Regions from separate parts of the Novacetimonas hansenii genome, predicted to be linked through region 2. Evidence: riboswitches for the same ligand, from Rfam matches in the RefSeq annotation. Region 2 holds a riboswitch; each other region holds the start of a gene.

Region 1 (7,044 bases), 1.3 Mb from region 2:
AAGGTCAATCGCTATGTTTCCGTTTATGCCCGTGCGGATAACCTGTTGAACCGCCAGTTCGAGGACCCGATTGGCTATCTGCAGCCCGGTCGTGCTGGTTATGGTGGTTTCATGCTGAATTATTGACATGAAAAGGATGCTTGCGGGATTTGTCGCCGGGATGCTTGCCTGTGTCCCGATGGCGGCACGGGCGCAGCCTGTGGCGCGTGTGGTGTCGCTCAACCTTTGCACGGACCAGTTGCTGCTGTTATTGGCCGCACCGGGGCAGGTCGTGGGGATTACACCACTGGCGCGCGACTGCTGGAACGCGGTATTGTGCGCGCAGGCCGCGCGCGTGCCAGTGATGCGGCCCACGTCGGAAAATGTCGTGGCCGCCCATCCCGATGTCGTGCTGGGTGGTGTCTATACAGCGACGTTGGCCATGCAGGCTGCACGGGAAAGCGGGGCGAAGGTCATTACCCTGCCACCAGCAAAATCACTGACGGATATCGCCTCACAGATCATGATCGTGGCGAGTGCGATTGGTGTGCCCGAACGTGGGCGTGAACTGGCTGGCGCCTTTGCGCTGCGCCTTGCCTCCTTTCCATCAGGACGGTCTGCCACCGATCCCACGGCTGCGGTCTATGCCGCCAACGGGTTCGTGACCCATGCGGGTTCGTTGCCTGATGATGTCCTTGCCCATGCGGGCCTGCGTAATTATGCAACCGTCATGGGGCATGAAGGGTCTTCACGCTTTCCTATGGAGGTGCTGATCGCGCATCCGCCCGACCTGCTGGTCCTCGACCGTTCGGGACGGGGGCGTTCCCTTGCACAATCAATGCTTGACCATCCTGCACTGCGGCAGGCCTTTGCCGGTGCGCATCACCTCGACCTGCCAGCGCGCCTGTGGTTATGTGGCCTGCCACAGACACTGGATGCAGTGGCGATGCTGCGTGCTGCCCGCGGTCATCTTGGAATCCCACAGTGAAACAGTTCGGGCATGGAACCCTGTTGCTCAATACGCTGCTGCTGCTTGGGGTGGTGGGCCTGTTCGGGGCGTCGTTGATGTGGGGGGAAACCAGCATCATGTTTTCGCATGCACTGGCGGACCTGATGGCGGGGCGACATACGGCCGGTGCGATCATCGTGGCGCAACTGCGTCTGCCGCGCACCCTGTTGGCCATTATGGTGGGTGGCACACTGGGCCTGTCGGGTGCGGTCCTGCAGGGATATCTGCGAAACCCGCTGGCGGACCCCGGTATTCTGGGCGTATCGGGTGGGGCGGCACTTGGTGCGGTATGCGTGTTTTATACCGGCCTCATGCAGCTTTCCATCGCGGCCCTGCCGCTTGGTGGCCTGACGGGGGCCCTGTGCGCGGCTGCCGTGCTGATGGGGGTGGTGGGGCGTGGCGGGACACTGGTGCTTTTACTGGCGGGGGCGGCACTTAGCAGTTTTACCGCCGCGCTGACGGCGCTGGTGCTGAACCTTGTCCCCAGTCCGTATGCATCCTTTGAAATCATGCATTGGCTTATGGGGTCACTGACTGACCGGACCTTTACCCATGTCTGGATCTGCCTGCCCGGTGTGGTGTGTGGCACGCTGTTTATGCTGTCCTGCGCACGTGCGCTCGATGCGCTGGCGCTGGGTACGGATGTGGCGGAAAGCCTTGGGTTCCGGCTTCATGCGCCATGGGGGATACAGACGCGCGTCGTGCTTGGCCCGGCTCTTGCCGTTGGGGCGTGTGTGGCGGTTTCCGGTGCGATTGGCTTTGTGGGGTTGGTGGTGCCGCATCTGTTGCGCCCGTTGACGGGGCACCAGCCTTCACGCCTGCTTGTGCCGTCCTTTCTGGGTGGCGGACTGTTGCTCCTGGTGGCGGATATGGTTGTGCGCCTGGCGGCAAGCGGGCCTGAACTACAGCTTGGCGTATTGACGGCATTGGTTGGTGCGCCGGTTTTTTTCGCCCGTGTCATCATCCTTAAAAGGAGCAGCCCATGAGCTTGCTTCATGCGTGCGGCGTCTCGCTCAGACGGGGGGAACGTGCTGTCGTTTCCGCCGCTGCCCTTACCCTGGAACGGGGGCGGGTTGTGGGCCTGATCGGACCGAACGGGGCGGGGAAAAGCACGTTCATGCGTATGCTTGCGGGGTTACAGGCCCCCGATTGTGGGAAGATCCAGCTTCTTGGGCGTGACATGGGGCAGATCCCCCCCGCAATGAGGGCAAGGCAACTGGCCTTTATCCCGCAAGATGGGGGAATGCCGCCGCCGATGCCCGTCCGTAATCTGGTGGCACTTGGGCGCCTGCCACATGGACAGGCCAACATGCATGCGATAGGGCATCCTGCGGTGCAACGTGCGCTGGAGGCAACAGGCCTGCTGGACCTGTCTGCCCGTCCGGCCAGTCATCTTTCGGGTGGAGAGCGGGCGCGTATGAACCTCGCGCGTGCGCTGGCGACCGATACGCCTGTTGTTGTGGCGGATGAACCGATTGCTGCCCTTGACCCTGCCCATGCCCTGTCCATGATGCAGCTTTTCCGTGAACAGGCCGCACAAGGTAAGGGGATTGTCGTTGTGTTGCATGATCTGGTGCTGGCAACGCGGTTTTGCGATGAACTTGTGCTGATGGATGATGGCTCCATCATTCGACATGGCCCTGCAACACAGGTGCTGGATGATGATATCATGCATGCAGTGTACGGGGTAACGGTCAGGCGGATCGGGGATGCTGTCATTCCGTGGGAACTCTGTCGATAAGGCATCTTGATGTAATCCGGGCTGTTTTTTTACGAATCCGTTATTTCCCCGGATTATTGTTTGCAAAAACCTTTCCGGACATTTGCGGGGCTGGGACTGATCTGCGAATGCATTTCGAAAAAATCTTCAGGATATCTTGCATCTGGCGGAAAAATGCAGGCACTATCAACTTCTATCAAGTCGATGGTCCCGTGCGAGCGGGCTAACAGGGAACGCCGTCATGCTCCGGCCGGGTCATAAGCCCGGGAGCCAAGTCGGAGGCTGCTCCCGCAACTGTAGGCGGTATGTCGCCGGTTCATTTACCCCCATGGGGTAGGTCACTGTTTCCACGATCAAGGGAATGGGAAGGCAGGAACCGGCAGGCCATGATCCGTGAGCCAGGAGACCTGCCATCGTCATTTGCCAAGCCGTCGGACGGGATGTGCCGAAGGCGGGAGAAGCCTATGCCCATCAGGCAGGAAGCCACGTGCCATGGCGATATGGCAGGTAACGCATCCACGCGTTGCAGTTTTATGAAAATCACACGAAAAATAACGTCTTTTCTGACTGCGCCGCCCCAGGTCCCGTGTGGCCGATATTGTGGGAGGCATTGAAGCGAGTATGGCACGGATTATATCGGACATAACCGCGCCGGTGCGGATGCCGCGTCTGCCCCATGATATCCGGCGTGTGCGGAGTAACCCTGATTTCTGGTATCCCGTTGCCTGGTCGCGTGAACTGCGTCGGGGCAGGGCGATCGGGGTACGTTATGCAGGGCAGCCGATTGTCGTGGTCAGGCCAGAGGCCGGTGCGATCTTTGCGCTTGATGATGTCTGTCCCCATCGTCAGGTTCCTCTGAGCAAAGGAGATGTATGTGGGGATTTTGTGCGCTGTGCATATCATGGGCTGAAATATAGCCGACGTGGACAGTGTTTTTCACCGGATATGAAAATCGAAGATGATCTGCCCCGACTGCGCACATGGGCCTGTCAGGAAAAGGACGGGCTGATTTTTGTTTTCATGGGGCCGATGGAAAAGTCCGACAGTGTGCCTCTGCCGGATATTCCACGTGTGCGCGATCCACATTATCGTACGCGTCATTTTGGAAAAATTGTGAAATGCCATTACAGTTTCATGCATGAAAACCTGATGGACATGAACCATCAGGTCCTGCACAGTCGTCTGGTCGGAAGTATGAAACCCCGGTTCCTGGGCATGGAACGTGGTCATGATTTTGTGGAGGCGCGCTATACCTTTGCGCGTATGGCCGGCAAGCAACCCCTGAGTGAAGCCCTGATTTATGGGCAGCGTCGGAAAGAAGGGCGCAATTTCGCCTATCGCGATGTCATGACCATCCGTACACAATATCCATATCAGGCATTGCGGATCGAGACGCAGGGCGTTGAGGAACCGGTCATGGACCTGTGGATTGCGTATGTGCCGCAGGATCGCGAGGAACAAACCAACCGTGTCTTTGGACTATTGTCCATACGCCGGTTGAAGGTTCCGTTCATACTGGATCTGGCATGGCCGTTGCTGGTTGCCTTTACGGAACGTGTCTTTGCTGAGGATCGCGAAATTGTCGAACTTGAACAGCGGGCATGGCAGGAGCAGGGCGGTGATCGGAATCAGGAAGTTTTTCCGGTTATCATGGCCTTGCGCCAACTGCTTGTCCAAAATGGGATAAGTGCGCAAACAGCCTGAAATCAGGAACCAGGGTCTGGTGCAGCTTTTCCCCCAGGACTTCAGGGGGGCTGCCATTTGAAAGGCGCGCGTCCGCCAGACCCTTTGCAGGGTTTTATGAATGGGTTATTTCCTGACGTTCTCTAAGATAGATTTTAATATGCCGGGTCGGGCTGATCGTGACATGTTTTGTCATGATTTATCCGCCATGGAATGGAATTGCGGCATGACCCATAATTCGGCAAAAGCAGATCCTGCCCCGTTGGGGTTGATGGGGTTTGGCATGACCACTGTCCTGCTCAACCTGCATAATTCAGGCATCGTTCCCATGGGGGGAGCTATTCTCGCAATGGGATTGGTGTTCGGCGGGGCGACGCAATTTGTCGCCGGCCTGCTGGAATACGGAAACAGAAATACATTTGGCATGACGGCCTTCATGTCTTATGGCGCTTTCTGGCTATCCCTCGTTGTGTTGCTGTTCTTGCCGCACTGGGGATTGGTGGCACCCTCATCACCTGCCTTGATGGGCAGCTACCTGCTGATGTGGGGCCTGTTTACTGCCATTATGACGATTGGTACGCTGCGTGCCTCGCGCATGCATCAGGTGGTGTTTTCCAGCCTGACAGTATTGTTTCTGCTGCTCGGCCTTGCCGAAATCCTTGAGCAGCCCATGTTGACGGTTATTGCCGGATATGAAGGATTATTTTGCGGGTTCAGCGCCATTTATCTGGCGGCAGTGGAATTGCTCGCAGCACAACCGGGGCACGTCGCAGCTCCTGTTGCAGTTATGGTGCCGCCTGCCGAGGTTGCAGCCTGATATTGCGGTTCCGCAAACCTGTTATGGGGGAAGGCAGCACATGCCCGATGATGCCCCATGACTGAATATAACCGCCCTTCGGGGCGGTTTTTTTTTTTTGGATATGCCGCTATATCAAGGGGCTGACGGTTACGCGTATATATGTGCTTGATCGCGCGTATCCTGCGGCGCCATAGGCATAAAAACGCGCAAATGCCCGGGGATAAGTTCTCCTGAAACGGCCAAGCCTATGGCATAATGTATAATTCTGGCACCCCGCAGGTATTTTGCGCATATGCGTGGCCCGTATGCAGGGGGCGAAACACGTTCCCTATGTCCCAATGCAAGGATATGGATTGTAATGCGCCTTGTTGTTTTTGGTTTGCCCCTGCTGATCGTGATCCTGAACTGGCTGTGGCCGTTGCCTCTATCTTTTGGGGTGAAAATGCTTGCGGCTGCATTGGTGGTCGTGGCGGCACTTTATCACTACTGGTCCCGGCTTTCCTCGGGCTCAGTCTTTGCACCGGAATTTCCCCGTCCTTTTGTTATTCTGTTCAATTGGGCCTTCGGGGCGCTTCTCTTCCTTACGCTATTGCAGGTCGTGCTTGATTTTGGTGCGCTGGCTGTTGCGTTGGTAACATGGCAGCCGGTTTATATTCCTGTCGGTGCGCGGGCGGCGGTGGGGGGAATTGCCGGCGGGCTTGCTGCGATTGGTGTGGCCAATGCGATAAGGGTGCCACCGGTCAGGGACGTGACTGTCACCATTCCCGGCCTCTCGCCCTTGTTTGACGGATATCGGCTGCTTCAGTTGACCGACATGCATATCAGTCGGCTGTTTCCTGCAAGTTGGGCTGCATCGGTTGTGGAGCGCGCCAATGCGACCGGTGCGGACATGATTGTCGTGACCGGAGATTTCATTGATGGATCGGTCGCCATGCGCTGTGCTGATGTGGCGCCGCTTGCACGACTTCATGCGCCGGATGGCGTTCTGGCAATACCGGGCAACCATGAATATTTCTTCGATTATGATGACTGGATGCACCACCTGTCGGAATTGGGGTTTCATATGCTGCTTAACCGGCATGTGGTTATCACAAGGGAAGGGGCCGAACTGGTATGCGCTGGTGTGACTGACCGCTCGGCACCAGGGCATGGGCAGGCTGGCCCGGATCTGGTTGCTGCCCTTGCAGGTTCTCCCGCTGGTGCGCCGGTTGTGCTGCTTGATCACCAACCTGGTGATGCACATACCGCTTCCAAGCTGGGCGTTGCCCTTCAACTGTCGGGGCATACGCATGGCGGGATGATTTTCGGCCTTGATCGCCTTGTTGCACGTGGGAATAGCGGTTTTGTGTCCGGGCGTTATGATCTGGGTGGTATGACGCTGTATGTCAGTAATGGTACCGGATTGTGGCCGGGATTTGCGCTGCGGCTTGGCAGGCCATCTGAAATCACCCTTTTCCATCTGCGGGCGGATAATGCGTAAATCTCTTTGATATGATGGGGATGGTGTTCTGCTCGTTGTAAAGGCGCATCGGGAGGGCGAAGGGATCATGCTGTGCCGGATGTATTTGGACGGCCCTGACAGTCGGATCACCAGCGCCGCAAGCGCATTCCCCGCAGATCATCCAGAGTGATGATGGCAGGCCGCTGCCCTTTTTCGAGAGGCTGAAAAGCCCCTCAGCATTGGAGAGCTTGTAAAATCCGTCTTTTGGCTTTGCACGCGCGGATTGCAGTATCCGTCAGCATGGATATCCCCATCGTATCTGTCCTTCGGCGTCTTTCCATGCCATCGCATGTCAGATCAGAAGGCGATAAAACGGCAGACATCCCGAGGGATCGTTAACTGCTGTCACTGTA
Region 2 (8,410 bases):
AGGCCCGCGCCATGGATGGCGCACCAGCGCGCCAGCCGCGACAGGTCCGCCGCCGCCATCCGGCCCAGTGGCGGGACCACGGCGTAACATCGCCCCGGCAAGGTGCCGACCAGTGTGGGACAGGCAGGTGCGGGGCCATCATCGTCACGTGAACGCGCGACAATGCCAAGATGCGCGAACATGGCCATGCCGATGCCACGGTGATGCAGGGGGCGCGAATTTCCCCCGACCTGCATGAAGGCTTCGGCAAGGCGAAGCATCAGGGCGGGGACCGCATCGGGCGCGCAGTCCGACCGTGCATCGCCGACGGCCACCTGCCATTTCCCGTCATGGGCGCGCGCGGTGATGTCGGCGCGGATCGTGCCCATGGGCACATATCCGCCACCATCAACCCCCATGACGAATTTCGCAGGCAGCGCGGACAGGTGGTCCGCCGTGGCCAGATGCGCATCAAGCGCGCGGGCGATCGGCAGCGTATGGGAATCGCAGGCCGGGTCCAGTCCCGCCAGCGGTGACAGCAATATCGCGCGACGGCGTTCCGATGCGTCCTCTCCCCCCAGGCCGCAGGCGTGCAGGGCCTGTGCGAAATGTGGCGCCGTTTCGGGCGACAGGCCGCGCAGTTGCAGGTTGCCACGACTGGTCAGCTCGATGCGCCCGTTGCCAAAATGTGTCGCGGCGCGGGCGATCATGTCGGCCTGTGTCGCCGTCAGTTGCCCCAGCGGGGGACGGACACGCACCAGCCAGCCGTCGGCGGCCTCCATCGGGGTATGAAGTCCGGGGCACCAGCCGCGCACGGTGGGGGGGGGCGTCATGCGTCGGGGTCCAGCAGCATTGCCGCACTATTGGCGCGCGGCCGCCACAGTCCCTGCCGCTGTGCCTGCGCCAGGCGGTGATGGATGGCGGCACGGGCGTCGGGGTTTGCCGTTGCAAGGAAGCGGTCCATGTCCGCATCATTGACAATCGCGGCGAAGGCAAGGTCGAACTGCCGGTCGAAGCGGGCGGGTACTGTCGCGGCGAATGCATGCAGTGCTGCGACCCCCCGCGCGATTTCCGCCGCCCCGCGATAACCATGGCGGCGCATCCCCGCAAGCCATGCCGGATTGGTCAGGCGCCCGCGCACGATGCGCGCCACCTCCTGCGCCGTGGCGCGCAGGCGTGGCGTTTCGGGGTACGACGTGTCGCCATGCAGCACGCGCGGTGTCCGGCCAAGGGCGGCGGCGGCGGCGGCCATCCCGCCCGCATGCGCCGCGATATCCGCGCTTTCGAGGATATCGGTCTCCGCATGGTCCTGCACATGCAGCATGACGTCCGCCGCCGCGATGCGCCGTTGCAGGGCCGCGTCATCGCGCATGCCCTCACGCCGCCCGCCATAGGTCCATGCCGAACCCGCCAGCCATGCATGGCCAAGGTCATCGCGCCCGTCCCATCCGTCACGTGCCAGCATGTCCTCGATCCCGGTGCCATAGCATCCGGGGGCGGCGCCAAAGATACGTGCCGTCGCCCGCAGCCGTGCCGCACCCGACAGGCCGCGCACGCCGTGGGCCAGCGGGTTGAGGTCCGGGGCCTCCTCACGCTCCGCGATGGCCTGCACCGCCTGTTCGAACAGGGCGATCTGCCCTGCGAACGCATCGCGGAACAGGCCCGAAATCCGCAGTGTCACGTCCACGCGCGGCCGGTCCAGCACCGCCATGGGAATGACCTCGATCCCGCGCACACGGCCCGATCCGCTGTCCCAGACCGGGCGCACGCCCATCAGCAGCAGGGCCAGAGCCAGGTCCTCGCCCCCCGTGCGCAGGCTTGATGAGCCCCACAGGTCGATGACGATGCACGACAGGTGCTCGCCTTCATCCTGAAGGTGCCCCTCCAGCAGCAGGTCGGCGCTGCGCTGCGCCAGTACCACAGCAGACCGGGTGGGGATGGCGCGCGGGTCCATTGAAAACAGGTTGCGCCCGGTGGGCAGCACGTCGGCGCGTCCCCGCGTGGGCGCGCCCGACGGGCCGGGGGGCAGCATGTGTCCGTCCAGCGCGCGCAGCAGGCCCCCGGCCTCTGCCGCGCCGCACCCATGCAGGAGCCCTTCGAGGTCGGGTGGCGTATCCGCCCCGCAGGCCCGTGCGATGGCGGCGGCGAGTGCGCGCGCATGCGGCGGTGGGCGGCCAAAGACATGCAGCCCGTCACGGATCTGCAGGTCTTTGACATCGCACAGATAGGCATCCAGCCGTGCCAGCGCCTCATCCTCATCCCCGGTTTCCTCCGCGCCCGGACGCTGGCTGCTTTCCTCCAGCAGGCCGAGGTCGCCCGCGCGTTGCAGGATCTCCCCGCGCAGGATCGCGCCACGCCTGCGGTCCAGCCCGTCGGCGGCGGCATATTCATCAATCAGCCGTTCCAGTTCGGTGGTGCGGCCATCGCCGTGGCCTGCCGCCATGACAGGGGGGGTCATATGGCCGATGGTCACGGCCCCAAGCCGCCGCCGCGCGGTCGCGGCCTCGCCGGGGTTGTTGACAATGAAGGGATATATGACCGGCATGCCACCGGCCAGCAATGTGGGCCAGCAGTGCGCAGACGGGGCCGCAGCCTTGCCCGGCAGCCATTCCAGCGTGCCATGCGTGCCAAGGTGAACCATGGCATCGGCCCGTACCTCATGTCGCAGCCACAGGTAGAACGCGACATAGGCATGGCGCGGCGGCGTATCGGGGTCGTGATATCCCCCCTTGCGGTCCAGCCGTGACCCGCGATCGGGTTGCAGCGCCATCGTGACATGGCCCAGCGTCAGGTGACGCAGGCACAATGCCCCATCCATAACCGCCGGGTCATCGGCGGGCGCGCCCCAGCACGCGTAAAGGGCATCGCGCGCGTCCTGTGGCAGGGTGGCAAGCAGGGTTTCATACCGTGCCAGCGTCATGAACGCGGTGGCCGGCGCACGTGCCAGCAGGTGCGCCAGTGCCGCGCTGTCGGGCAGGGGGGCGTGGAGGGGGGGCTGACCCGTGTCATATCCTTCGGCGTGCAGCAGTGTCAGCAGGACCGAAAGGCTGGCGAAACTGTCCAGTCCCACGGCATGTCCCGCCTGTCCGTCGCCATTGCCGCCGTCACGTTGTGCGCCGGGATAATCCGACAGAAGGATCGCCACCCGTCGCGCGGTGGGGGACAGGTGGGACAGCCGCGCCCAGCCCCGGGCACGGGCGGCGACGATCTCCAGCCCCGGGGGGTAGGGGACATGGCGCGCGGGCAGCCCGGGGTCCGTTTCCTCCTTGAAGGAAATCGGCGCACCGGGCAGACGCCCGTCAAGTTCGGGCAGCACCACCTGCATCGCAAGGTCCGCCTGTGACAGGCCGCGCGTGCTGTCCCGCCATGCCGCCTGTGTCACGCCGGGTTGCAATGCCTGGATTACCGGCACGTTGGCGATATCAAGGGCGGATATGTCCGTCTTCTCCCCCCGGGCAGAGAAAAAGGTGACGTTGACGATGACATCGGGGGGCGCATCCGCCAGCCAGTCACGCACCATCGTCGCACATGCCGGGTCCTTGAGCGAGGTGACATAAAACAGGTCCGCCCCGATCCCGTGTCGTGCCAGCGCGTCCGACAGGGCAAGAATGGGGGCGATGTCGCCTGCCAGCAGGTGACTGCGATAGAACACGACACCCGCGCGCAGTGGCAGCGCCGGGTCCGCCGTGCGCAGCAGGCCGGCGGGGGCCAGAGGCTCGACATGCAGAGGCTCGGCATGCAGGGGGGCGATGCCCGCTGTTGCGGCAGGCAGGGTGTCAGCAGGTGTGCTCCGGGATGAGGGCACTTCGGCGCGGTCGGTTGCGATGGGGTGCGCACCCCTGTCCTGTCCCATGTCCTGCCCCCGCGCAAGGTCCGCCATCAGGCGTAAGGCGGCGGCCATGTTGCGTGGGCCGCCCGCGCGCAGCAGTGCGTCAAGATGGTCGAGCGTGGGGGCCGCGATGTTCGACAGTGCGGCCAGACGCGGGTCGGGGCGTGCGTCGCCCGCCACCAGCGCCAGGGGGATGCCGGCGTCGCGACATGCGCGCGAGACTTCTTCCCCCCCGTAACGCCAGTATTCCATCCCGCCAAGCAGGCGCACCACGACGCAGCGTGACCGCAGGAGGGTATCACTTACATACAGGTCGATCGACATGGGATGCAGCAGGCGTGACAGGCTGGCGATCCGCACGCTGGCCCCACCTGCCGCCCCGGCATCGGCCGCCGCACGCAGGGCGAGCAGGTCGCTGTCGGAAAATGACAGGAACACGATATCGGCGGGTGCGTGGCCGAGGTCTTCGGCCACCGCGTCCTCGTCGAGGCTGCGGACTTCACGCGCCAGAAGATGCATGTGCGTTGCCTCTGTGTTTTGTGCCCGGTTTCGTGTTCATGGACAGCGCCGCCAAGGACACCGCCGGGCGGCGGGGGTGCGGCATCAGGGGATATTGATAAAGGCATAAAGGCCTGTGGATGCCGCCTTTTTACAAATGAAGCGACATCCGTCCGAAGCTTTTATAACCCCGCGACTGTTTTTCGATGGTCCTGTTTTCGACCGTCCTGTCAGGTCCGTTGCAGGTCCGCCTCGATCGCCGCGCGCGGCAGGCCCTTTTGACCGATGATGACAAGGTTGCCCGTGCGTGGCGCATCCTGTGACAGGGGGCGGTCGAACTGGTGGCGGAACCGGCTGCCCACGCCCTGCACCGCCAGGCGCATCGGTTTGCCGCGTACGGCGGCGAATCCCTTCATGCGCAGGATGTCATATTTTTCCGCCACGTGGGCCAGATGCGTGACAAAGGCGTCCGCGCTGTTCTGTTCGGGAATGGGGGCGACGAAGCTTTCGAAATCGTCATGCTCATGCTCGCCCCCTTCCGCATCATGGTGGGAGGGGCGGGCCGCAAGGTCATCTTCGGCCGCCGCATCCATGCCCAGCAGGACAACGGGGTCCACCTGCCCGTCCACGGTATGGATGACCTTGACCGCGCGGGGGATTTCGGCGCGGATCTCACGCTCCACCATGGTGATCTGATCTGGTGTCATCAGGTCGGTCTTGTTGATGATCACCATGTCCGCCGAAAGGAGCTGGTCTTCGTAAACTTCCGCAAGCGGGTTGTCGTGGTCCAGTGACGGGTCGGCCTGGCGCTGGCGTGCGATTTCATCCGGGTCGTCGGCGAAACGCCCGGCCGCGACGGCGGGGCCATCAACCACGGTGACAACGCCATCGACGGTCATGCGCGTGCGCACCGTGGGCCAGCCGAATGCCTTGAGCAGTGGCTTGGGCAGGGCAAGGCCGGACGTCTCGATCACGATATGCTCCGGCGGATCAGCCCGGTCGAGCAGCGCCTCCATCGTCGGCAGGAAATCATCCGCCACGGTGCAGCACAGGCAGCCATTGGTCAGTTCGACAATATCGTCATCCCGGCATCCTTCCACCCCGCAGGCACGCAGCGTTTCGCCATCAATGCCCAGCGTGCCGAATTCGTTGACGACAATCGCGATGCGCCGTCCGCGCGCCTGTGCCAGCACATGGCGCAGCAGCGTCGTCTTGCCCGCGCCAAGAAAGCCGGTGATGACGGTGACAGGTACCTTCGCACGGGCGGCGCGGGTGGCGGGACGGGAGGAGGGGGATACGGTCATGAAGAGTGCTCCGTCAGGAGGGCGGCGGGAAAACGGCCCAGCACCATGTCCGACAGAGAGGCCGGACGGCGCGAAGGCATGACACTGCCGCTGTGCGAGGCGGCATAGGCGGCAAGGTAGATCATCAGGTCGTCGGCCTTTTCAGGACCAAGATGGCCAAGCAGCCATCCCCATTTCCCCGGCATGGCGACGACGGCGGTGCAGCCACGATCGCACGCGGCAAGGCATTTGACCTCATGCACCACGACATTGGTGTCGTGCGTGCGCGTCAGCATCTGTTCATACAGGGCGCGCCCGGGTGGTGCGGCGCCAACCGGCAGCCCGCGCAGGCACGTAACGCAGACATGGAGATGGATGGCGCGAAGGTCGGGGCGGGTGGTGGTATGGGGGGCGTCGGAAGGGGGGGCACCTGTGGTCATTGCACGTGTCGTCCTGCGCTGTCGCCGCGTCATCCCGATGGGATGGCGGCCATGGCCGGGGTGCATCGACCGTGCGGCATCGGGGCCGATGCATGGCACGGACATCAGGATACCGCCGCATTTCCAGGCACCCCGCCGGACCTGCGACATTCAGTGGTCGTGCCATGTCCCGGAACTGGTGTGGGACATGGCGATGATGGCAGGTCTCCTGACTTGTGGCCGGGGCATGGACAGTGTCCCTGCCGCCGCATCCGGCGCCTTCCCGGCCAGACTGGCCAGTGACGTGCCGCACCCTTTTGTAAAGGGACGGCCTGCTGGATGTTTGAGACCACCTACAGTTGCGGGGGCAGTGACGGCATTGCGGGCGGCAACCTGCCGCGCCACGCACCGTGCTTCCCTGTTTCTTCCCTTACGGGAACCATCATGCGGGCTTTTACACGCGCCCGCGATGTGGTGTCAAAACGTGATGGCCGCCCCTGCCTCACGCACACGCCACCTGTTATGGAATGTCACGAGGGTGCGGGTGCATGGTCCGATATCAAGGGCCGCGAACGCCTCTGCCCCCGTGCTAAGCGTCGCCAGCACAAGGGCGCGTATGACCATGGTGTCCGCGATGACCATCATGTTTGCATGCCCGGTGGGGCAGCGCGACAGCCAGTCCGCCGCGCGCACCAGCACCGCGCGCAGGCTTTCACCGTCTGGCGGTGCGAAATCCGGGTCCGCGATCCAGCGTGCGACGTCGGGCGCCGGCAGGTCATGCAGGGCGCGGCCGTGCCACGCGCCGTGGTCGCGTGCGCGCAGGGCGGCGTGCGCAATGGGCGTGCGCCCCGCCCATTGCGCAACAGGGATGGCGGTATCATCGCCACAGGCAACGGGTGCCGTGGCGCACAGATGCGCCGCCTGTCCGGGGGGCAGGGGGGGCAGGTCATCACGTGTGGGGATGATGGCGCGACGCAGGCAGTCAGGCGCGGGCAGGGACAGGCAGGTCAGGTGCATGGGGGCGGTGTGTCAAAGTTCCGGGGGAAATGGGGGATGTTGGAAATGGCTGGCGCAGTGTCTTTCAGGTCGCTTCATGCGAAAGTCTGTTCGAAACCAACGGATTGATGAAAATATGCGTTGTCGCCTTGGGCGGTGTGACAAGACAGGGCGCATCACCAACTGGAATAATAAATGTTTTTGGCACAATTCCTTTCCAAAAGCCTTGAAGGATGTGGCCCTCATGAAAAAACGCAGTCATCATACCATGTCATTATTTTTTATCGGCGACCTATTTTCTGGGAATCTCATAATTTTTAGAGATTGTTTAAAAACAACGCGTTGATAAAAAACAAGAAAAGTTTTTGGGTGCCGCCTTTTTCCAAAAAGCTTCAGAAGACATCGCATTTTCAAAAAACAGCAACACCAAAAAACTGTTCTTATTTTTATCAATGATTTGTTTTCAAACAGGCTTTCGGCGTCCTCATTGAGATCTTGATGCCAGGATCTCTTGAGGTCGGGGATTTTTGTTGAAGCGTTGTGTTGGGACATCTTGTCGGGGCAGGATCATATAAGGCGACGGGCGCCCCTGTGTCGTGGCCCTGTGTCCCCGGTCGTTCGTAAACGGAGCGTTCATAAAAACGGCGTCACTGTTTTTCATCGTCGGCGTTTTCCCCGCGTGCGCATGCCCGATGCCCACCGGCAAGGGGGCGGAAGCGTTTGCCGAGGGGTCCGAAATCGGTTAGTCGGGGATCACGACTGATCAGGGAGTGCATTTTGCCATGAACCACACATCTTCTGTCCTGCCTGCGGGTGGCCTGTCTTCCGCGCCTGTCGCGATTCCGGTTCGTGACCTGCTGCCGTGGGCGGTCTTCGGCCTCGTGATTGCTTCGCTGCTGCTGTATTTCGTGGGCGCGGAACAGGGTGCGACCTCGCTGGTGTCGGGGCATTATGTCCATGAATTCGTCCATGATGGACGTCACCTGCTCGGCTTCCCCTGCCACTGACGTTTCCTGTCGGCTGCTGTCCGGGCGGGTTCTCCGGGCGGCAGGTTGGCCATTGCGGTTGCTTTTGTGGCGGAGTGTTCGCGCGCCCAGTGGCGTGATGGCCCCACCTGTTGCGCGCCAGCATTATGGTGCGGGTATTGCGGCCTAGGCATCGTGGGTGTTGACGACGATGCGCCCACGCACATTGCCCGCCAGAAGCCGCGGTGACGTCGCGATCGCCTGTTTCAGGGGGATGTCTGCGCATATCGAATCGACCAGCGCGGGATCAAGGTCACGCTCCAGCCTGGCCCATGCCGCCATGCGCTGGTCACGTGGGCACGTGACGCTGTCGATTCCCTGCAGGGTAACGCCGCGCAGGATAAAGGGCGCAACCGTCAGCGGCAGGTCCATTCCCGCCGT
Region 3 (8,410 bases), 1.3 Mb from region 2:
CACGCACCTGATTCTTAATTTCCTATAATCTTCATATATAAGCATCTATCATCATAAATCAGAATGTAATGCTGCCATGCAGGCCGAAAATGGCCTCGTTACCAACATGACGGTTATAGGAGACACCATAATCACGCACCCCGCCCGAAGGATGCCATACATATTGAAAATCCGGCTGCATAACCAGCCAGGGAGTTACCTGCGCCTGATAGGTCAGTTCGAGATGATTTTCATTCCCTTGCACCGGGCTGTAAGTACCAGTCTGTGCCACATTGCGGTCGAACTGACGCTCCCCCGAACTGGCGCGGCCAATCCCCCAGCCCAGCCCGAGTGTGTCATTGGCACGGCCACGGAATGGGGCCTTCAGGTTGAAGCCTGCATCCATTGCAAAGCTGATCAGATTACGATCGCCACCATTGCCCGTGGCGCGCACAAACACCCCGACCGACCGGGCCGAGGTCAGTGACGGACGCCAGATCATCTGGTCAATGATGCCGTAGACCATCCAGTCCCCGCGGTCCCAGCGCGGGATCCCGGTGCTGTCATCAGCGCCACCAAGAGGCTTGCCCATGTTGTTATAGCGATAATCGGGGAATTTTGCGGTATCGTAATACCCACCCAACTTGTACACACCCGGCAAGCCCGGATCCTTGGTTACATTCGACATATCAGCCGGCTGTGGGTTCAGTGCGTATTGCAATTCAGTAATCAGCAGGGCGCCTGTGCCCATGTTGAACTGTGTCCCGCTGCCATCATTAGTGACCTGATTTGTCGGATCCGCGCCGTTACCGCCATTCTGTATGGCAAAGGAATTGGTACGGTTACCTGGCGGATTATCATCGGCAGCCGCGAACATGAAGGTGAACTTCTCGCTTGGCCGGTAACGGACGCGAACGGCAGGCGAGGATAGTGGCCACGACGGACCACCGCCATACAGGTTGACCGAAGGCGCCATCGGCCAGCCAAAGTTTGAATTCAGGTAAAGAGATGCATAATCACTGATCAGGAATTCAGTATCAAGATCCTGCTGCCCGATCTTTATGTCCAGTTTCCCATTCAAAAAGGATTGCTGGTACCATAATTCAAACAGGCGGGTGGAGCGATCAGCCTCGAAGCCACTGATGGGATTGAAATTGGCAAGATGATCCTGCGAGATTGAACGCCCGCGTGTCTGCAACGCACTGACATTGAACAATCCGCCCTTCAGGCCAAACAGCTTTTCAGTATCAATGCTTAACGTCGGCATGGTCACACCGTCATAGGCCGGACCAGTGCCCGAACCTGACGCACCATCATTGGACGACGGCGTGCCGCCTGTGCCATTGCCCCAGACTTCATCAACCTCCTGAATATCAAAAGTGACACCATGCCTGTACAACCATGATCGTGCCCCCCACATATCGCCCAGCAGATTGCCGCTGGTGTCGAGCCTGTCATCCCCGGCAGCCTTTTCCTGCGCATCAGCCTGCGCGCGTTGTGAATCACGCACGGTCGCGGGGTCAATCTGTTCCACCAATGGTGTGGAATTGCCCAGCCGGGCGCGGTCTTCCTCAATCTGGGTCTGGGGGGCCTGAGCATAGGCATGTGAATATGCGACAACGCTGCTTGCCAGCATGCAATTGACAAAAAATGCACGGACCCTGCGCCGCGAAACGCAGGGGGAGCGGAAATAGATCATGAAAAGGAGCCTGTCAGGTGGCAGTGTTGGTAAAAAAAGCAACAATTCCAGATGCCGCCAGCCCCCGACCGGGAAACCGACCTGCACATCGCCATGACACGGCATTACAGAAGAAAATACATGAGACCTTGACCCGCCTCCGGCTCAGCCCGCCCGGCGACAATCTGAACTCAACGGCAGGTCTCCTGACTTACGGGTCATCACGTCACATCCGCCTTCCCAACCGAGGTCAGTGGCTGCCACCAGATGGTAGCATGGTTGTAACATTCGCCGCCTACAGTTGCGGGGACAGTTGCTGACTGAACCCCCGGGGCGACTTCCCCAGCCGGAGTTGCACAGCATTCCCTTTTCACCCGTTCGCACGGGACCGTTGACTTGATAACCCGCTTTATAAAATTCTCTACCTTCAAAAAGCAAGGCTGCATATGCATTTCTTTTATGTCCCTTGCATACAGCCCACAGAACATATGACAAACCACCAAAACGTTGCCCTTGTAAAAGACGTGGTGACAGGCATGCAGGTAAACCGCTTCGATGACCATGGTGATGATGATCCCCACGGACACAGCCTGCGGTACGGAGCCTTTGTCCCAAGACACCTTTTCATGCCATGGGCTTCAGTAACACTGATGCTCTGCCCCCCTGCCGCTCAAACTCGCGCCCGTGGAATATCCGGCGGCACATAGCGTCAACACCATACGCGCCAGACCTTCTGACATAATCCGGATGGGCACAGGAAATGCACTCAAGCACCCAACAAACAGATCGCTGATAAATGCATCATTTTGGATGACATCACTTAAAAAAATACTCAAAATCCAAATTAATTCACTGAAAATATTTATAAAATTATCCTTATTGCACTTCGTTAGCAGACGGACACTGCCAGGCACTCCCCTGTTCTTTTCCCACTCATCATTGCCATGGCTATTCGATCCCGCGCAGGTTATATCGACGCCTGGCGGGCTCTGGCCCTACGATCAGCATGGCGGATGCGATCACGCGGGGGTGAGCTGTAATAAGCTTGAATTTCGTTAAAATATCGAAATATATTGCCGCCTTATGACCTGACGATAAAATGTCAAAGGACTCTCATGTCTCAATCCGATGCCGAGGCGATAACAGAAGTCGAACACCGCAAGCATTTTGTTGCTCTCGACGGCCTTCGCGGTTTGGCAGCCATTTCCGTTGTCATCTTCCACTTTATGGAAATGGCTATCCTGGACTATACAAAGAATTTTATTGGACATGGCTTCCTGGCTGTTGATTTTTTCTTCTGCCTGTCAGGATTTGTCATGGGCTATGCTTATGATGACAGGATACGAACCCTTGGTTTCATACGTTTTGTTCGCCATCGCCTGATCCGGCTTCATCCCATGGTTGTGTTCGGTGCGGTTCTTGGCCTTCTGGCTTTTCTGTTTGATCCCTTCATGCCGGTGCCTGCTTCTTATGGTGTCGACCGCATCGCCATGCTTTTTTTAACAACACTTCTGGTTGTGCCCTATCCAACGATGGTCGAACGCACGCACAATCTCTTTGGCCTCAATGCACCGGAATGGTCTTTGTTCTGGGAATATATCGCCAGTATCGTATATGCGCTTGTTTTGTGGCGTGTCGCCCGGCCTGCACTTGGCGTTCTTCTCTGCATCGCAGCTCTGTGGCTCGGCATTTGTGGCTATCGTGATGGATGGATTTATAACGGATGGGATGCAAATGGCTTCTGGACTGGTGCCGCACGTGTCAGCTTTTCATTTCTGGCAGGTCTTTTCATTTATCGTTACCACCTCATATGGAAAAATAACCTACATTTCTATGCCCTCGGTGCATTGCTTGTGCTGACGTTTGTAATGCCTTTCTTCTCGCATGAATGGCTTGCGGAAGAATTGGTCGTTTTTGTATTTTATCCATTACTCATCATGATGGGTGCGGGAATACATGTATTCGGCGTTACGGAGAAGTTGTGCTCTTTTCTTGGCCGCTTATCTTATCCACTTTACATGACGCATTATGTCGCCTTATGGATTTTCATGAATTTTTACCAGCATCATACCATTGGTTACGGCATGACCGCACTCATTATCGGGCTGAGCGTGACATCTCTGACAATATTTGCATATGGTGTAATGCGATTTGTTGATGAACCCTTGCGACGTCGATTACGGCATATGGAAAAATCATGACAACTATGCCGTGTTTCACCATACTCACCGCGTTACCTGTCCCCGCCAAAGCCGTTGATTACGATTTATCCTCTGCGCCCCAAAACATCTGACACATGCTGCATACCCAGTGAGGGCAGCATGATATCGCCATTGCGATCTGTCACGTAATTCCCGACACCTTAGTTTAATTGTCAGGATGGATGTCCAGTTGCGATCCAAAGAATCAGGCTCGGCAAAAAGAAATAGGATATCACCCCCACCAGCAGCCATGGCATCAGGTACGACATATCGGTATGCAGCACGAAACTGCAAAACAGGTTGCCCAGGCCAAGCATGGCAATCACGCAGAAACACACCCCCGCATTCACCAGAAGCGTACGATCATGATTGATCTCCCGAAGTTTCTGTAGCAATGCCCCACTCCATCTCTTTATATATCCTGATCCCACGGTTTTCAGTGGGTCAGGCACTGGTAATCCATACCCTATCGGTCATGCAGGACTATCATCGCCCTTTTCCCATCGTAAGGGAAAACCCGATTTTATCTGTGCATACCCGTCCTGCTTACCCATGGCTGCCGCACACCATCACCTGTCGCAACCGGCCGGCTGACAAACCTGACAGCCCGCTGATCATGACGCCGCCATCATTCATGCAGGCCCGGTGCTTCACGACCGGTTCGGGCAACATATTCCGTGTAACCACCGTCATAACGATGAAGGCCTTCTGGTGTAAGTTCCAGGACACGGTTGGAAAGTGCTGCCAGAAAATGACGGTCATGGGAGACGAAAAGCATCGTGCCGTCATAATCGGCCAGGGCCGTGATCAACATTTCCTTGGTGGCGAGATCAAGGTGATTGGTCGGTTCGTCCAGCACCAGGAAATTCGGTGGGTCAAACAACATCATGGCCAGAACAAGACGTGCTTTTTCCCCACCGGACAGAACACGACACAGCTTGTCGATATCGTCGCCAGAGAAGCCAAAACTGCCCGCCAGTGACCTGAGTACCCCTTGGGAAGCAAGTGGGAAGGCATTGTTCAGGGTTTCAAAAATCGTCAGATTGCCATCCAGCAGATCCATGGCATGCTGCGCGAAATATCCCATCTTGACACTACCGCCAAGGGTGACGGTTCCTGCGTCCGGTTCAATAGTACCAGTGACCAGTTTCAACAGGGTCGATTTACCCGCCCCGTTGATACCCAGCACACAGCAGCGTTCCTGGCGGCGGATCAACAGGTCAAGATCATGGTAGATCACCCTGCTGCCATAGGCCTTGTCCACACCGCGCAGGTTGACGACCGCATCGCCGGAACGGGGGGCTGGCGGGAAGGTAAAGGCAAGTGTCTGACGGCGTTTCGGGGGCTCTATCCGATCAATTTTGTCCAGTTTCTTGACCCGGCTCTGCACCTGCGCAGCGTGGGAGGCCCGCGCCTTGAAACGCTCGATAAAGGCGACTTCCTTGGCAAGCATGGCCTGCTGGCGTTCGAACTGTGCCTGCTGCTGCTTTTCGTTCAGGGCGCGCTGTTGTTCATAGAACTCATAATCGCCGGAAAAACTTGACAATACACCGCCATCAATCTCGATCACCTTGTTGATGATCCTGTTCATGAAGGCACGGTCGTGCGAAGTCATCAGCAGGGCACCGTCATAACCGGCCAGAAACTGCTCCAGCCAGATCAGACTTTCGAGGTCGAGATGGTTGCTCGGTTCATCAAGCAGCATAACATCCGGTTTCATCAGCAAGATGCGCGCCAGCGCCACGCGCATCTTCCATCCCCCCGACAGGCGGCCGACATCGCCATCCATCATTTCCTGACTGAATCCCAGCCCGTGCAGGACTTCGCGCGCACGCCCTTCCAGGGCATAGCCGCCCAATTCCTCAAAACGGCTCTGTACTTCGCCAAACCGTTCAAGAATGATGTCCAGTTCATCAAAGCGGTCCGGGTCCGCCATGGCGGATTCAAGTTGGGACAGTTCGGCTCCGATGGCTGCCACAGGGCCGGCACCGTCCATCACCTCTGCGACCGCGCTGCGGCCTGCCATCTCCCCCACATCCTGATTGAAAAAACCCACAGTGAGGCCACGTTCGATCAGGACCTGCCCTTCGTCAGGTTCTTCCTGCCCTGTAATCAGGCGAAACAATGTTGTCTTACCTGCCCCATTAGGCCCGACAAGCCCGACTTTCTCCCCTTTCTGGAGGGCGGCCGAAGCGTCGATGAAAATCACGCGATGGCCATTATGCTTGCTGATGGTGTCGAGACGGATCATGGGGCCCCAGATAACGTAAAGAGAGCGAAAAGCCGGAGCGCCCTTATCGCGCACCCCCCGGACCCCGTAAATAGCGACGCACCAGATGTTGCCGCCACGCTCATGCATCAATGCTTCCAACTGCGGGAAACATTATGCCCCTGTGGGGGCCATGCTGGTGATCCCCAAAATATCCGACCGGATTCAGCCCTTGATCCTGACTGGACCTTCTCCTCCCATGACGAGGCATGAGGACAGCATGCGCTTCAGCGGGAACCGATTATATATCAAAAGTATCAATAACTTACATGACAATAATAACAGGAATCTACAGCGCCCCCGTCCGCAAAAGCCTGCGGCTGCGTTGGGCTGCCTCGTTTTGATCTTTGCACCTATGCGCGGTGTATCTTAGAGGCCATTTGAAATAGTCAGGAGATATAACATACTGAAATGATAAAGGTTTTTGGTGAAGCTTTTTTTTAAAAAGCTTCAGAAGACGCCGCCTTTTTTGATCGAAAGGCGGCACCCAAAAACTTTTCTTTTCTATCAATGATTTGTTTTTAAACACTCTCTTAACGGTCGGTATGACCAAGGTCGCGTTCGGGCGCTATGATATCACGTACCCGCTGCTTCAGTTCCTTGGGGCCGGGAAAGCCACCATCGCGTTTGCGTTCCCATATCATATGCGGGCCGACATGGATCTCAAACCGGCCACCACTGCCGGGCACCAGACTGACCGCGCCCAGATCCTCGCCAAAGGTGGAAAGCAGTTCCTGCGCCATCCATCCCGCACGCAACAGCCAGTTGCAGCGCGTGCAGTAATGTATGGTGATGGTTGGTTTTTCGTCCATGCCGTTTCCTCCGTCCTTCTTTTTCATTGTCTCCCTCCCGCACATGTATCAAGGGTCGAGAGGCAAAAAAGAAGGATGGGGGCACGAATATCATACGGCGTGGATGTATTGTTCACGCGGCCAGAAACGCAGCGCACCGCAGGCTTTTACAAACGATGCGGCATCACCCCCACTGCTCAGGCGGATGACACCATCATCACGCGCAGGGGCCGTGACACCGGCAGCATCCAGTAGCGGTTCGGCATCTGCCCCATATCCAATGAATTTGGCATGGGCATAGGCATCGGAAATGAAATCACGCATCGTCGCCTCGCCCAGCAGAAGCTTGCTTCCCTGTGCGGAAGGAAGGAGGACCACAGCATCATACAGCACCGACGGCCCGCCATTGATCTTCTGCATGACCGGCAGCACCTTGCCACGGTCGTTACAGATATTGCCGATGCGCGGACCGACAAGTTCGGTTTCCGCGCCCACATTATGGGCAGCTTCAAGCACGGCAGACAGCAGGTCCGCATCCGTACCTTCGCTCACCACGATCCCGAGCTTGCGCCCGTGAAAGCTGCCGGGGCCATTTTTCAGGATACTCAGCGCATCGGAAGCCGGCAGGTCCGTACGCACGGGCAGGAAAGGCTTGGCCGCAGCGGGCAAGGGAGAAATACCAAGCCCGTCCGCCACGCCATGGGCAAGTGTTTCATCCACATTGCGCAGGTGCGCCAACATGCGCACGCGGATGGCAGGCGTTTCAACCTTGCTCAGTTCAAAGACGAACGCGTCCTTCATATGGGTCTGCTCGACCGGGGTCTGGCTGATATAAAACTGGCGCGCCTGACTGTAATGGTCACCAAACGCGGCAGAGCGCTGGCGCACTTTCGCCCCCGACTGTTCCTGTGCAAAGGAGCGGAACCCGGTGATGGGGTTTTCACGTGCGCCGCCATGTGGCTGTGACCATGAATTGGGTTCATAGTTCACGCGCCCCTTTGGGTTGTGCATCGCCATGTGCCCGTCCTGCTGGAAATTATGGAACGGGCATTTGGGCGCATTTATGGGGATATGCGTGAAATTGGGACCACCCAGACGCTTGGTTTGCGTGTCGAGATAGGAAAAGTTACGCCCCTGCAACAGGGGATCATTGGTAAAATCAATCCCCGGCACGATATTCTGGGTGCAAAAGGCAACCTGCTCCGTCTCTGCAAAGAAATTGTCCACCACACGATTGAGTACCAGCCGCCCGACACGACGCACGGGCACCAGTTCCTCGGGGATCAGCTTCGTCGCGTCGAGAATATCGAACGCAAATTTATCCGCGAATTCATCATCGAACAACTGCACGCCAAGTTCCCATTCGGGATAATCCCCGGCATTGATGGCGTTCCACAGGTCACGTCGATGAAAATCGGGATCAGCACCGTTCAGCTTCAGCGCCTCGTTCCAGACAATGGATTGCAGGCCCTGACGGGGTTTCCAGTGGAAC

The links. A riboswitch is a leader RNA that binds a small molecule or an ion and turns the genes downstream of it on or off. The one in region 2 is predicted to bind cobalamin.
Region 1: linked by a shared signal. The riboswitch ahead of IFJ82_RS09965 (aromatic ring-hydroxylating oxygenase subunit alpha) and the one ahead of IFJ82_RS00070 (DUF1636 domain-containing protein) in region 2 are both predicted to bind cobalamin.
Region 3: linked by a shared signal. The riboswitch ahead of IFJ82_RS09990 (carbohydrate porin) and the one ahead of IFJ82_RS00070 (DUF1636 domain-containing protein) in region 2 are both predicted to bind cobalamin.

The regions. Positions count from the first base shown of each region.
Region 1 covers NZ_CP062147.1:2,255,826-2,262,869, reverse strand. Annotated here, with positions in the region: gene IFJ82_RS09985 (TonB-dependent receptor plug domain-containing protein) at 1-126, shown strand, start outside; gene IFJ82_RS09980 (ABC transporter substrate-binding protein) at 128-967, shown strand; gene IFJ82_RS09975 (FecCD family ABC transporter permease) at 1,045-1,974, shown strand; gene IFJ82_RS09970 (ABC transporter ATP-binding protein) at 1,971-2,729, shown strand; cobalamin riboswitch at 2,897-3,137, shown strand; gene IFJ82_RS09965 (aromatic ring-hydroxylating oxygenase subunit alpha) at 3,330-4,412, shown strand; gene IFJ82_RS09960 (acetate uptake transporter) at 4,600-5,208, shown strand; gene IFJ82_RS09955 (metallophosphoesterase) at 5,549-6,670, shown strand.
Region 2 covers NZ_CP062147.1:13,507-21,916, reverse strand. Annotated here, with positions in the region: gene cobG (precorrin-3B synthase) at 1-812, opposite strand, end outside; gene cobN (cobaltochelatase subunit CobN) at 809-4,327, opposite strand; gene cobW (cobalamin biosynthesis protein CobW) at 4,537-5,610, opposite strand; gene IFJ82_RS00070 (DUF1636 domain-containing protein) at 5,607-6,134, opposite strand; cobalamin riboswitch at 6,211-6,467, opposite strand; gene IFJ82_RS00065 (histidine phosphatase family protein) at 6,486-7,025, opposite strand; gene IFJ82_RS00060 (CbtB domain-containing protein) at 7,787-8,011, shown strand; gene acuI (acrylyl-CoA reductase (NADPH)) at 8,156-8,410, opposite strand, start outside.
Region 3 covers NZ_CP062147.1:2,265,356-2,273,765, forward strand. Annotated here, with positions in the region: gene IFJ82_RS09990 (carbohydrate porin) at 59-1,615, opposite strand; cobalamin riboswitch at 1,837-2,065, opposite strand; gene IFJ82_RS09995 (acyltransferase family protein) at 2,773-3,858, shown strand; gene IFJ82_RS10000 (hypothetical protein) at 4,032-4,253, opposite strand; gene IFJ82_RS10005 (ABC-F family ATP-binding cassette domain-containing protein) at 4,487-6,109, opposite strand; gene IFJ82_RS10010 (SelT/SelW/SelH family protein) at 6,661-6,939, opposite strand; gene IFJ82_RS10015 (catalase) at 7,030-8,410, opposite strand, start outside.